DNA from 3 places in the Bacillus sp. FDAARGOS_235 genome. Region 2 is predicted to be linked to each of the others. Evidence: riboswitches for the same ligand, from Rfam matches in the RefSeq annotation. Region 2 holds a riboswitch; each other region holds the start of a gene.
What was found. A riboswitch is a leader RNA that binds a small molecule or an ion and turns the genes downstream of it on or off. The one in region 2 is predicted to bind S-adenosylmethionine.
Positions count from the first base shown of each region.

Region 1: another riboswitch for S-adenosylmethionine. It lies ahead of A6J74_RS12985 (sugar ABC transporter substrate-binding protein); the one in region 2 lies ahead of A6J74_RS03510 (ECF-type riboflavin transporter substrate-binding protein).
Region 3: another riboswitch for S-adenosylmethionine. It lies ahead of A6J74_RS09700 (YezD family protein); the one in region 2 lies ahead of A6J74_RS03510 (ECF-type riboflavin transporter substrate-binding protein).

Region 1 covers NZ_CP020437.2:2,148,287-2,153,148, forward strand. Annotated here, with positions in the region: gene A6J74_RS12970 (L,D-transpeptidase) at 1-447, opposite strand, end outside; gene A6J74_RS12975 (SDR family oxidoreductase) at 516-1,382, opposite strand; gene A6J74_RS12980 (NCS2 family permease) at 1,585-2,886, shown strand; SAM riboswitch class I at 2,978-3,083, shown strand; gene A6J74_RS12985 (sugar ABC transporter substrate-binding protein) at 3,172-4,284, shown strand; gene A6J74_RS12990 (sugar ABC transporter ATP-binding protein) at 4,281-4,862, shown strand, end outside.
Region 2 covers NZ_CP020437.2:362,139-367,000, forward strand. Annotated here, with positions in the region: gene A6J74_RS03505 (ABC transporter ATP-binding protein) at 1-1,686, opposite strand, end outside; gene A6J74_RS03510 (ECF-type riboflavin transporter substrate-binding protein) at 1,697-2,245, opposite strand; SAM riboswitch class I at 2,385-2,500, opposite strand; gene A6J74_RS03515 (aspartate/glutamate racemase family protein) at 2,652-3,335, shown strand; gene A6J74_RS03520 (macrolide family glycosyltransferase) at 3,385-4,563, opposite strand; gene lepB (signal peptidase I) at 4,817-4,862, opposite strand, start outside.
Region 3 covers NZ_CP020437.2:1,566,792-1,571,653, forward strand. Annotated here, with positions in the region: gene A6J74_RS09680 (nitrite/sulfite reductase) at 1-361, opposite strand, end outside; gene cysC (adenylyl-sulfate kinase) at 454-1,065, opposite strand; gene sat (sulfate adenylyltransferase) at 1,078-2,214, opposite strand; gene A6J74_RS09695 (phosphoadenylyl-sulfate reductase) at 2,253-2,957, opposite strand; gene A6J74_RS09700 (YezD family protein) at 3,044-3,187, opposite strand; SAM riboswitch class I at 3,260-3,368, opposite strand; gene lysA (diaminopimelate decarboxylase) at 3,532-4,848, opposite strand.

The DNA.
Region 1 (4,862 bases), 1.8 Mb from region 2:
CGGACTCATATGAAAACGAGAAATGATTACTTTTGTTTGTAATTGTACTCGGTCATATAACCATTGTATATCCTTGTCATGCATGCGAATACAACCATTTGATTCCCTACTTCCAATCGTCCATTCCCGATTTGTCCCGTGAATCGCATATTCCTTTTTATCTAGTCCAAGCCACCTCGTACCGAGAGGGTTGTTTGGTGCACCACCACGTATCTTTTTTCGATGGTATTCTTTATTTTTATATTTAGTTATAATACAAAAATTACCTTCTGGCGTAGGTGTACGATCTCTTCCAGTCGTTATCGGAAACGTTCTCGTATAGTTTCCTTCTTCAAAGAAAGACAGCTGATTCGTCGTAAGATTAACTAATATTAAATGATCTGTATTAGCAAAAACGCTAGCTGGTAGGCAGAAAAATAGGATTACGATAAACAATACTTTTTTCATCTAAATCCTCCCTAGCACTAACATCATAATAAATGCAATTAGCTTTACTTTGCTCTTATAAATGAAAACTATCCATTTACGATAACGCCTCCGTTTACATGTATCATTTGCCCCGTAACATAAGATGAATCGTCCGATGCTAAGTATACGTATGCTGGTGCTAATTCATATGGCTGACCAGGTCTTTGCATCGGAACATTGCTTCCAAACTGTGACACTTTCTTCTCACCAAAGCTCGATGGAATAAGAGGTGTCCAAATCGGGCCTGGCGCAACACCATTTACACGAATTCCTTTTTGCACTAACGATTGAGAGAGAGATCTTGTAAAAGCAACGATAGCTCCTTTCGTTGCAGAATAATCAATTAAAGTTTCATTTCCTTCATATGCAACGATAGACGCCGTATTTATAATGACATCCCCTTGTTTGAAGTGAGAAAGTGCTGCTTTCGTAACGTGAAAATAAGAAAAAATATTAATACGGAATGTTTTTTCTAGCTGTTCTGCTGTAATATATTCTAGTCCTTGCTGCGGATATTGCTGTGCGACGTTATTCACAACAATATTTAAACCACCTAACTGCGAAACAGTCTCTTCCACAATATCTTTACAATGTTGTTCATTACTTAAATCTCCCGGTAGTAATACACACTTTACACCTTCTTTTTCAACACGTTGTTTCGTCTCATTCGCATCCTCCTCCTCATCTAAATAAGCAATTGCAATATTTGCACCCTCTTTTGCAAAAGCGATGGAAACAGCTCGTCCAATCCCGCTATCTCCCCCTGTAATTAACACATTCTTCCCCTTTAACTTTTCACTTCCCTTATAATTGGGATCTTCAAACTGCGGAAGTGGATTCATTAATGATTCAATACCAGGCTGTTTATTTTGATGTTGGGCTGGCATTGTTAAAAAGCTTTTTTGCTGTGGCATAACTTCCTTCAGCTCCTTTTCCTTATCATGTGCACAATAAAAAATTACAATTCACACATAGTTTTACGATTAATATTCGAATTTAAGACACAAAATATGAATTGTTGTAAACTTTTTATACAAAACTATTGCAAAATAGTTAAAAAACGAATATTATATATAACTGTTGTGAAAATTATTCGTAAACAGAAAGGATGTTTATATGTTTAACCTTTCAAAACATAAAACTTCTATTAAAACTGAAATTATGGCAGGTATTATTACCTTCTTAACAATGGCATATATCATTGTCGTAAACCCTGTCATCCTTGGGGATGCAGGTGTTCCATTTGAACAAGCATTTACAGCAACAATTATCGCTGCTGTTGTCGGAACATTATTTATGGCGATCTTTACAAACTTACCAATCGCAATTGCACCAGGTATGGGATTAAATGCTTACTTCTCTTACTCTGTTGTAAAAGCTCATGAAGGCATGACTTTCGCAATTGCATTCTCTGCTGTATTCGTAGCAGGTATGATTTTAATTTTGTTATCATTCACATCTTTCCGTACAAAATTAATGGAAGCCATTCCTGAAAACTTAAAACACGCAATTACTGCTGGTATCGGACTATTTATCGCCTTTATCGGTTTACGTTTAACAGGTATCGTTACAAAAAACGATGCAAACTTAGTTGGACTTGGTGATCTTCACTCTGCTCCAGTTCTACTAGCATTAGCTGGACTTGGAATTACAATTGTCCTTATGTCTTTAAATGTAAATGGTGCGCTATTTATCGGCATGCTATTAACTGGTCTTATCGCTTTCTTCACAGGACAATTAACGTTCTCAAACGGTGTTACATCAATGCCTGGATTACCAGAAGGTATTATCGTATCAAATCCAATTACTGCTGTATCTGATGTAATTAACTACGGATTATACGGCGTTGTATTCTCATTCTTCCTTGTTACACTATTCGATACAACAGGTACACTACTTGGCGTTGCGCAACAAGGTGGATTTATGAAAGACGGAAAGCTTCCAAAAGCAGGACGAGCTCTTCTATCTGACTCATTCTCAGCAACAATCGGTTCTATGTTCGGAACAACACCATCAACAGCTTACATTGAATCTTCTGCTGGTGTTGCAGCTGGTGGCCGTACTGGTTTAACAACAGTTACAGTAGCTGTTCTATTCGCATTAGCAGCTTTCTTTGGACCATTAGTGAGCGCTGTATCTGGTGTATCAGCTATTACTGCACCATCACTAATTATCGTTGGTAGTCTTATGATGGGTTCAGTTCGCCACATCGATTGGGATTCATTTGATGAAGCATTCCCAGCATTCTTAGTAATCTTAAGCATGCCACTTACATCAAGTATCGCAACAGGTATCGCACTTGGATTTATTTCATACCCACTTATGAAAGTGGCAAAAGGTAAATTCCGTTCTGTTCACCCACTTGTGTATGTATTCGGAATCTTGTTCGCTTATCAATTGATATTCTTACCACATTAAAATCCCTCTTTCTGAGGGATTTTTTATTTTCAAAAAACATTTGACAACTGTACAGAATCATGGAATAATTCAAAATAGTTAAATATTCGATGTCTTATCAAGAGCAGGTGGAGGGATGAGCCCTACGAAGCCCGGCAACCGACCCATTTATGGGCACGGTGCTAATTCTTACAACACGTTGTGTTGAAAGATAAGAGTAATATGATAAGACGTCTTTTCTATATGAAAAGGCGTTTTTTATTTTCACTCCCTCCCCTCTCTTCTTAGTTTAGGAGGGATTTTTTTATGAAAAAATTGTGTTCCATCGTACTTATTTTTCTATTACTTACATTGACGGCTTGTACAAATGAACAAGATGCTATCTCTTCACAAAAGCAACAAACGGTGAAAAAAGTAACTACAACAGTTGAAAATCATTTACAAACAGAAATTCCAAAGCAAATAAAAAAGCCATTAAAAATCGCATTAATTATGCAAATGTCTATCGGAACTTTTTCCTCTCAATATATTGAGGGCGTCAAAAAACAAGTCGAGCTATTTGGCGGTAGTGTACAAGTCTACAATTCTGATAACGATTTAGCAAAAATGGCTGCAAATTTAGATACTGCTATTAATTCAAAAGTGGATGGTATTTTAATTGATCATGGCCGATCTGAAGCATTAAAACCTGGGGTAGAAAAAGCGTTACAGGCGAACATTCCCGTAGTCGCGTTTGATAACGATCTACGCTTACCAGGTGTAACGATTATTGATCAAGATGACTATAGTCTTGCATGGAAATCATTAAAAACGTTAGCAGAAGATTTGAATGGACAAGGAAATATCGCAGTCGTATGGGTTGGCGGATTTGCTCCAATGGAACGTCGTAACGTTATCATTGATGCTTTTTATAAACGGTATCCAAATATAAAAGAAGTTGCGCGATTCGGTACTGCTAGTAATAACACACCACTTGATACACAAACACAAGTAGAAGCTTTACTAAAAAAATATCCGAAAGAAGGAGATTTACAAGCCATTTTCGCTTCGTGGGATGAGTTTGCTAAAGGAGCTGTTAAAGCACTTGAACAAGCTGGTCGTACAGATATAAAAGTATACAGCATTGACTTAAGTAATGAAGATTTACAACTTATGCAAAAAGAAAACTCACCTTGGTCTGCTACGGCTGCAACGGATCCAGCTGAAGTAGGGAAAGTTCAAGTACGATTCTTATACAAAAAAATTGCCGGTGAACAAACGCCAGATATTTATTCACTAGAACCTTATTTAGTAAAGAAAAATAGTTTACCAAAAGAAAATATAACAATGGATCAATTATCAAAACATATAAACGGTTGGGGAGACTCGAAAGATGCGTATTCTCCTTGGATGAAAAAATTAGAGAAGGAGAAAAAATGATGACATTCTCTCTTCAAAACATTACACATTCTTATCATGCCGCTACACCTGTTCTAGAAGATGTTTCTATCCATATTCAAAAAGGAAAAGTTCATGCCCTACTAGGAATGAACGGTGCTGGGAAAAGTACTCTACTGAAAATAGCAACTGGTGAAATTCAACCAGTTGCTGGCGATATAAAAATTGATAATCAGTCTGTTTCCTTTCCTTCGCCACGCGATGCAAAAAAGCACGGTATTTCTTTCGTAACACAAGAAGTAGACCACGGACTTATTCCGGGATTATCTGTATTAGAAAATGTACTTATCGATCATTTAGCAATGCAAAATAAAGTACTATTTTCAAAGTCAAAATTAGTCGCACTCGCTAAACAACATTTGCAAACTGTACAGGCTGATTTAAATATTTTTGAAGATGTTTCAAACTGCTCATTACATGAAAAACAATTACTTCTTATCGCAAGAGCTTTATCCAACAATACAAATTATCTTTTATTAGATGAGCCTACTTCTTCTCTTGGACCGAAAGAAATTGAAACCTTCGGGCAACTATTAAAAGATTTAACATCAAAAGGAATT
Region 2 (4,862 bases):
CCTCCTACTAACATCGCAATAAAGTTCCATAAACTTTTCTGGACATGAAATTTCACTAAATGTAACAAGCTCGAATAAAGAACTCTCTCTTAGATTGGCTCTTTGTAACGTTTCTTTATGTCCTAATACAGTAGTTGCAGTATTATCCGCAATGATTTCTCCCTCATGTAGAACTACCGCTCGGTCTGCATATTCTAATGCTAGATTCATATCGTGTGTTATGAAAATAAAGGATATTCCCTTTTTAGCCAGGTTTCTAATAAATGACATAAACTGTTTATAATGATAATAATCTTGTCCAGCCGTCGGTTCATCTAATATGATAAGTTTAGGATTTGTTGTTAATACAGATGCGATAGTTAATCTCTTTTTCTGCCCATAGCTTAATGCCTGAATTGGCCAATTACGAAATGGATATAAACCACAGATTTTTAATGATTCTTCAGCTCTATAGTTAACTTCTTTCTTAGAAAACTTTTTTAATTTTAATGTGAATGAAACCTCTTCTAAAACAGTAGGTTGTGTAATCATATGATTTGGATTTTGCATCACATAAGAGATCATCTCCCCACGCTTACGAATAGACCAAGAACTAATATTTTCTCCATCTAATAAAATCCCTGCATTACTTGTTTTATTTATACCAATAAGACTGTGAGCTAATGTTGATTTTCCAGCTCCATTGTGTCCTAAAAGAGCGATAAGTTCTCCTTTGCTTATCGAAAAATTTATATTTTTCAATACTCTTTGTCTATTAGGATAGGAAAATGATAAATTCTCTACTCTTAATAATTCTTTATTTTTAGTAGCATCTTTAAAAAAAACTTGCTTCTCCATCCATTCTTTTAAAACGCCACTAATTTTTTCCTTTTGAATTTTTTCCAGTGGATATATTACGGCATTATTACTATCAAAATGTAATCTCTTTAATGCTTCAATATAAATCGGCTCCCTTAAGCCAATACGAGGCAATATATTTGATGCTAATATTTCTTCCGAAGTCCCTACCGTAATGACTTTACCTTCATCAATTAAAATCATTTTATCTAAATCCAATTTTAATATTTCTTCTATTCGATGTTCAATAATTACAATTGTTTTATTAGTTTGTGCATGTATATCTTTCATAAGTTCTATCGTATGTATGGCGCTTAGCGGATCTAAGTTTGCTAAAGGTTCATCGAACAATAATATATCCGCATTTGTTGTTAAGAGACCTGCAAGAGAAACCGTTTGTTTTTGTCCTCCTGATAATTCATGCGGACTTTGTTTACGAAAAGTATGCATCTTTACCTTTGTTAATGAGTCTGCAACACTCTTTTTCATATCATCTTGATTTACACATTCATTTTCTAAATAAAAAGCGACATCTTCTTCTACTGTAAGGCCAATAAACTGAGCATCTTGATCTTGTAATATTGTTCCTACATGCTTACTCTGTTCAAAAATACTGCCTTTCCTCGGGTCTTTACCAGCAATTAATACGTTACCAGCACTAATCCCTTCATACGAAAATGGGATTAGCCCATTAATACAATGAGCTAATGTCGACTTCCCAGAACCGCTTCGTCCAGCAATTAGTACTTTTTCTCCAGGGTTGATATGAAATGTAATATCTTTCAAAGTAGGCTGCGCAGCATGCTTATATTGAAAGCTGAATTCTTCAAACGAAATAATTGGTTGCATGTTAACATCCCTACTTTTCAATTTTTAAATGTGTATGTTTTTTATTCGATTTTGCTAGGCCAATTGTAATCGGTAATCCAAGAACTAAGAAAATAATAACATCAGCAATGGTTGCCCCTAATACTTGTATAACAATTTTGTCAAACGGTTCTCCCATCACGATAATATCGAATACCCCAGCAAATATAATAGCAATGACAATACCTACTAAACCAGTAATTGCTAAATAAGAAATATCTCCCTTACTAAACGACCCATTTTTCACATTAAACCCACCTCTTTTTTGAATGAGCCCCATCGCAAAACCAATAATTCCTGAGCTCAGAACCCAGCCCCACCAAATCCCCCCACCAGAGATCGTATCTGTTACGGTATGACCGATAAGTCCTATTAACAGTCCTGCTACTGGACCAAATAACGCTCCAAAAATGGTTAATATAGCTAATCCAGGTTTAATAAATGTATTTGGTGCAATAGTAAATCCCCAAAGTCCTAATATCCCATATAAAGCTGCTCCGATTCCGATTGCTACTACTAACTTTGTTGATAATTTGTTCATTTCAATTCTCCTCTCAAATTAGTCAGCTTTCATTACTCTATATTTATTTTAATAATGAATTATGCATCGACACTCCCTTTCTATACAACAAAAAATGACCTCTTACATAAGAGGTCATTTTCTTTCACGTGCAAGAATCCTCTTATCTTTCAAAAAACACATCGTGTCCTCTGCGGAATTAGCACCTTCCTATGAATGCACATAGGGGTTGCTGAGGTTTCTTAGGGCCGTTCCCTCCACCTCTCTGGATAAGTATTAATTTGTAATTCGTATTATGGCACTAAGAAAGATAAATTTCAACACTTTTCTAATTATTTTTATTTTTTATTAAATAGTGTATTTAAATCATTGTATTCTTATCGGAATTATGAAATAATGGATTCGAAATTGTTACAAGGGGGAATGTATGATGAAAGTAATTGGTTTAATTGGTGGGTTAAGCTGGGAATCTACATCACTATACTATAAACATATTAATACGCTAACACTCTCTCAATACGATCAAAATGCGAAGCTCGTTTTATATAGTATGGATTTTGGAGAAGTAACTACTTTATTACAAAACCATCAATATGAAGAAGTAAAAAACGAATTAGTCACAGTTGCTAAAAAGGTTGAAAAGTCCGGGGCGGAATGTTTATTAATGTGTTCAAATACAGTCCATTTATTTGCTGAGGAAGTAGAACAAGCAATATCAATTCCACTTCTTCATATCGGTGATGTAAGTGCTAAAGAAATGGTAGAACAGAATATAAAACGTATCGGACTATTAGGAACGAAACAAACGATGGAACAAGATTTTTATACATCACGACTAGCAAAATATAACATTGAGACACTTATCCCAAATGACGAAGAAAGAACTTTTATCCATCACGTCATATTAAACGAATTAAGTAGAGGCATTATTTCAGAAACTTCAAGAGAGAAACTAATACAAATTACCAATTCATTAATTCAAAACGGTGCGGAAGGTATATTACTAGGCTGTACTGAAATACCATTACTTATTTCCCAAAATGACCTTACTGTTCCTGTTTTTGATACTGCTTTTTTACATGCAAATACTGCTGTACAATTTGCTGGATAATAATATACAAGCATAAAGGTAGAGCCTCTATGCTTGTATATTGTCCGAACTATTTATTTAAAAGAGCATCAATAACTGCAATGGCTCTTTTGGAACCACCACACCCTAAAAAACTTTCATTCAGTTTTCGAATGCCATGTTTATACTTTTCATTTGAAAGAACGTCTGTTACCGCCTCTTTTAAAGTTTGCACATTAACATGCTCTTTCAATAATCTATGTGCTGCCTCAAGTTCAGTTAATCTTTGCGCTATCATTGGTTGATCTTTATCATGCGGTATTATCACAAATGGGACATTGTAATGAATTGCATCGTGTACACTATTCATTCCACCATGTGTAATAAAAACATTTGCTTCACTTAATATTTCTGATTGAGGTACGTAAGGGGATATAATAAAATTGTCTGGAGCTTGCTTAATTTTTGAAATATCATTTCTATCACCGATCGCCATTACTACAATCCCTTCGAAATTTGAAAAAGCATCAATACAAGTATTAAAGAATGGTTCGAGCCCTTCAAGAAGTGTTCCCATTGAAATATAAATAACTTTCTTTTTTGAAAGCAATTCAAGTGGAAACTTTATATTTGTTTTGCGCTTTATCATACTCGGCCCAATAAAAACATTCTTTTCTCCGAACGAATCGCTATTAGGTTGAAAATAACGACTTGTATACACGAGACTAATGTCTCCCTTATTTTGCATAAATTGAAGATGATTTTTGGGCTTTACTCCAAATTCATGTTCCATTTGATACAGTAATTTTTCAGAGAGTTCATCGGGTTGGAATTGTTTTTCTGCATTTGGATGAAAAGGTAAGGTTTCCAATACTTCTGGTGGAATTAAAAATATAGGAGAGGAAACTATGCCTGGAACTTGTAAATATTCCTTTACTAACTCTCCGGCACCAAATATATCATAAACTACGAAATCAAAATTTATGCTTTTACATAATTCTTTCGTAATTTCTAATATATATAAAGAAGTTTGAACATGTACATGAAAGAAAGTTGTTAATCCATAGGAAGTTTCATTATCAATAGAAATCTCCTTTAATAAATCCGGATGAGTATGTACAATAGCTCCCAAAACTTCAAGCCTTTCCTTAAAGTTTTCCGTTGTAATATAGTGTACCTTATCTCCTCTTTCAGTAAAAGCCTTTACTAAACTTAATGTAGGATTTACATGTCCCTCTGCAGGAAAATTAACTATTAAAATATTCAACACGTATTTCTCACTCCTTACAATTCAATGTTCTTATTAATCGTACTGTAATTATTACAAGCAATCTTCCCCTAATAGTCCCAATTTGCTTACTACTTTAGGTTGATAAATAATTATTATTCATCGGAAAAGGCATCTACATAAGTAGATGCCTAACTGTGATAAGGAGTGTTCTGTGAGGTTAGGATAAGCTTTTCTGCTTGTCCTATGCTATCAATATATGAATTATTTTATAAAACGTGAATAGTTAATAGAATTATTTTAACCATTTTATTTGATCAAATGGATAATATACCATTTTT
Region 3 (4,862 bases), 1.2 Mb from region 2:
TAAAAATATCTGGCATTTGCTGAATTTCTAACCAGTGAAACTGAATCGCCTGTCTTGTCGTAATATCTATTACATCACGTCCATAATCCTCAGCGATAGAAGCAAGCACTTCCGCCTGCGCATTTGTAATAATCCCTGAAGGAATATTTACACGCATCATAAAATAGCCAGCTTCTTTCGGTCTTTGCAAATACAATCCTGCCCATTTAAATGCGTCCCACTCTTCTTTCGGAATAGATTCGAATCCATTTTCCGCATAGTAAGGAATATCATTAAAAATTTCCAAACCATCTTTTGCTAATTTATTTTTCTCAGTCTGATTTAATTTTTCATTATTGGCCCATACTTTTTCATAACTCATTTTTAAATCCCCCTATATAAAGTGAAACTTTAATCAACCCTCACCAATCGGGCATTTACAGCCTGCTCCAGCCGAATTTTGAGGTGGGCGTTTTACTTCCCAGCAAACAACGGGACAAAACTACGCTCTTGTAAGTACTTCACGATTTGTTCTGCACATTCTTCAATAGAATACTTGTGCGTTTCTACAATTAATTCCGCTCGATCTGGTTCCTCATACGGTGAATCAATACCTGTAAAATCTTTAATATCACCTTGTCTCGCTTTTTTGTATAACCCTTTTGGATCACGTTTTTCACACTCTTCAATTGGACATTTTACAAACACTTCTATAAACTCATCTGCCGCTAATAGATCCCTAACTTGTTTTCGATCTACTCGAAATGGTGAAATGAACGCTGTAAGAACAACAGTACCTTGATCTACAAATAGCTTCGCCACTTCGCCAATACGCCTTATATTCTCCATACGATCACTTTCAGAAAAACCTAAGTCTTTATTTAAACCATGGCGAATATTATCCCCATCTAACACATAATTTCCAATATTCTTTTCAAATAGTTTACGAGCAACCGCATTCGCTACTGTAGATTTACCCGAAGCTGATAAACCAGTAAACCAAATTACAAAACTATGATGCCCATTCTTCACTCTTCTCTCATTTTTCGAAACAGAAGCTGTGTGCCAAGTAATATTCGTATCCATCTCGTTCTCTCCCTATTCTGTTACTACTTCTTTTTTCAAACCTTTAATTAACACTTCCACTACTTCTTTACGACTAAATGTACTTGGCGGAATCTCACCATTTCTTAACATTTCTCTTACTTTTGTACCTGATAAAATGACACGGTCCTCTTTTCCATGCGGACACGTTTTCGTTGAAGCCATCGCTTCACATCTCGTACAGTAAAAGCTATGTTCAAAAAATAGCGGCGTAATCCCTAACTCTTCCACTGTAAAGTTCGTAAAGATTTCCTGCGCTTCGTATGTTCCGTAATAGTCTCCTACCCCAGCATGATCACGTCCTACAATAAAGTGGGTACACCCAAAATTCTTTCTTACCAATGCATGAAATATCGCTTCCCTTGGTCCTGCGTAGCGCATCGCTGCAGGAAATACACCTAAAAAGACACGATTTTTCGGATAATAGTTTTGAAGCAACACTTCGTAGCTTTCCATCCTTACATCAGCAGGAATATCATCTGACTTTGTTTCCCCAACGAGCGGATTTAAAAAGAGACCATCTACAATTTCAAGAGCAGATTTTTGAATATACTCATGGGCACGATGTACCGGATTTCTCGTTTGAAATCCAACTACTGTTTTCCAGCCACGTTTTTTAAATTCTTCTCTCGTTTCAATTGGGTCTAAATGATAAGAAGGAAATTGCTTATTTTCCAAGCGTTTTATAAGCGTAATAGCTCCTCCAACATAAACATCTGGTCGTTCATATAATTTTTTCACGCCTGGATGAGCCTCATCCGTCGTTTTATATACAAGTAAAGCTTCTTTTTCTTTATCAGGTGCAAAAATATCTTCTATTTGAATGACACCATATATATTTCTATCATTAACAAGTTTTACTTCCTCTCCAGCTTTCAGTCCCTCTGCTACTTCTTCTGTTACTGGCAATGTAATCGGTATACTCCATACGCTTCCATCTGCTAAACGAAGCGTTTCTACGACCGAATCATAGTCTTTTTTCCCTAAAAAACCAGTAAGCGGACTATATCCCCCTGTCGCTAGCAGTTCTAAATCACTTAATGCAATGTTGTCTAATTCAATTTCTTTTTCAATTTGTGATACGTCGTATGTCTCATCTACACGGTTTATTAATTCGTTTCTTGTAGTCATTTTCTATATCCCCTCTTAGCTTTATTTCAAGATACATCTTATTGGTAATGAAGACCGCATTCGGTTTTCATTTTCCCGGTCCACCTACCATCTCTTGAATCACCACCGGCACCTACAGGTAACGTACACTTCTCACACCCGATACTTGGATATCCAATATCATGTAATGGGTTGTATGACAAGTTATGTTTGTATACATATCGCCATACTTCTTTCCACGTCCAATGAATAAGCGGACAAACTTTAATAGATTGAAAACGATGATCTTGATTTATAAACTTTGTATGCTTACGCGTTTCTGATTGTTCCCTTCTTAAGCCCGATATCCACGCTTTTTCCTCTGTAAGTGATTTTTCTAACGGCAAAATCTTCCTAATCTTACAACAGAGATTCGGATTGCTTTCCCATAGTTTCTCACCGTGCAACTTCGCTTGTTCATCGAGTGTAAGTTCCGGCTGTTTTTCTATAATATTTAATGAAGGAAATCGTTCTCTTACTTTTTGAATTAATTCATACGTTTCTTGAAAATGAACATTTGTATCCAAAAATACAACTTTAGCAGATGGATTTACTTGGTTTATAAGATGCAGTAAAACCATGCCTTCCACTCCGAAGCTACACGCGTATACAATTTCATCTTTATATTCTTTATAAGCCCAACTTAATACGGATAGCGCGCCTTTCGTTTCATCTTCCTCTGAAAATGAAACACGATTTTCTTCCCACGTTTCATACGTCAACATGTTTTTTCCCCCTGTAAAAGCAAAAAGACGGTTTTAATCTATTAAAATAGATTAAAACCGCCTCTAGTTTTTCTAGTCAGCGCTTTTCACTTTAAACGTACTTTTTCACTTTTCTCTAATTGAATTACTTTTCCATCTTGCACCACAATTGTAATTGAACCATATTTCATATCAGCAAGCATCGCTTGAATTTTCTCAGATACTTCATCAAAATGTTCCCGTACGCTCACGCGAACAGCCCCCCTTTTTATTCATAAAAAAAATCTTTCCCATTTCGAAAAGACTGTTCGGTAATATATTTTACCTTATCTTTCAAAATGGATTCCATTTTGCTGGATTTAGCACCTTGCTTTCTATAAGCAGGTTGCCGAGCTTCTTCGGGCCAGTTCCCTCCGCTTCTCTTGATAAGCTTTGTATTTGTATTTTATCACAATTCTGATTTTTTTCAATCCTAGTTTTCCGATATATTTTAATTATTTTATTTTATCCCGCTATTTGCGGGCAATCCCCCCCACTGATTATAGTTTCACTTTATAAAAAGGAATTGCCCATTCGAACAACTCCTTTTCCTTATTTAAACAAGCTCTTTAATACGTATGCGATCGTTCCCAATGATATTTTCGTACGTTTCACGTTCCACAACAATTTGCGATGTGCCACCTTTCGCAAAGACGACGGCTGGTCTCCGAATTCGATTATAATTATTCGCCATCGAGTACCCATATGCTCCCGTACAAGAAATTGCTAGTAAATCAGAAGAAGCAACTTTCGGTAGATTAATATCCCAAATTAGCATATCTCCACTCTCACAGCATTTCCCAGCAATTGAAACGAGTTCCTCATTCTCATCATTTCCTCGATTCGCTAACATCGCTTCGTAACGAGCGCTATATAAAGCCGGTCTTAAGTTATCTGTCATTCCACCATCGACGGATACATATTTCCGAATGCCAGGAATTTCTTTCACAGATCCAACTGTATAAATTGTCGTTCCCGCATCACCTACAATACTACGGCCTGGTTCAACCCATATTTCTGGCAATGGATATTCACATACTGTAAATTGTTCTCTCACTGCACTTGTTACAGCTCGCACATATGTCTCAAGAGTTAATGGTGTATCTGACTCTGTATAGCGTATTCCAAATCCTCCGCCTACATTTAATACTTTTACTACATAGTTCGTTTGCTCTCTCACCTCTTCCAAAAATTTACGAAGAACTTCAATCGCTCGAACAAAACCAGCCGTTTCAAATATTTGTGATCCGATATGTGAATGAATCCCTAACACATTATAATTTGATTTTTGTAAAGCAAGCCCAATTGCCTGCATCGCTTGACCATTTGAAACGCCAAATCCAAATTTTGAATCCTCTTGGCCTGTCGTAATATATTCATGTGTGTGCGCCTCTACTCCAGGCGTTACACGAATTAATATGTTTACAAATTTCCCATGTTGCATTGCTAAATCGTGTAAAACTTCTAATTCCAAGAAATTATCTACTACAAAACAACCGATATTCGCCTGAAGAGCCATCACTATCTCTTCTTCTGTTTTATTGTTTCCATGAAAATGAATACGTGATGCTGGAAATCCTGCTTGGAGCGCAGTATATAATTCCCCACCCGAAACAACATCTAATGACATGTTCTCTTCACGAGCTACTCGGCACATCTCCATGCACAAGAACGCCTTGCTTGCATATGCTACTTGATAAGAGAAACCACTTTCTTTAAAAGCACGATGAAACGCACGACATTTCCCTCGAATAGACTCTTCATCGTATACATAAAGTGGTGTTCCGTATTGTTTTGCTAGCTGCGTCGTATCGCACCCTCCAATTTCTAAGTGTCCTTGCCCATTGATTCGGCTTGTGCCGTGTAAATACATTTGAATTCCTCCCT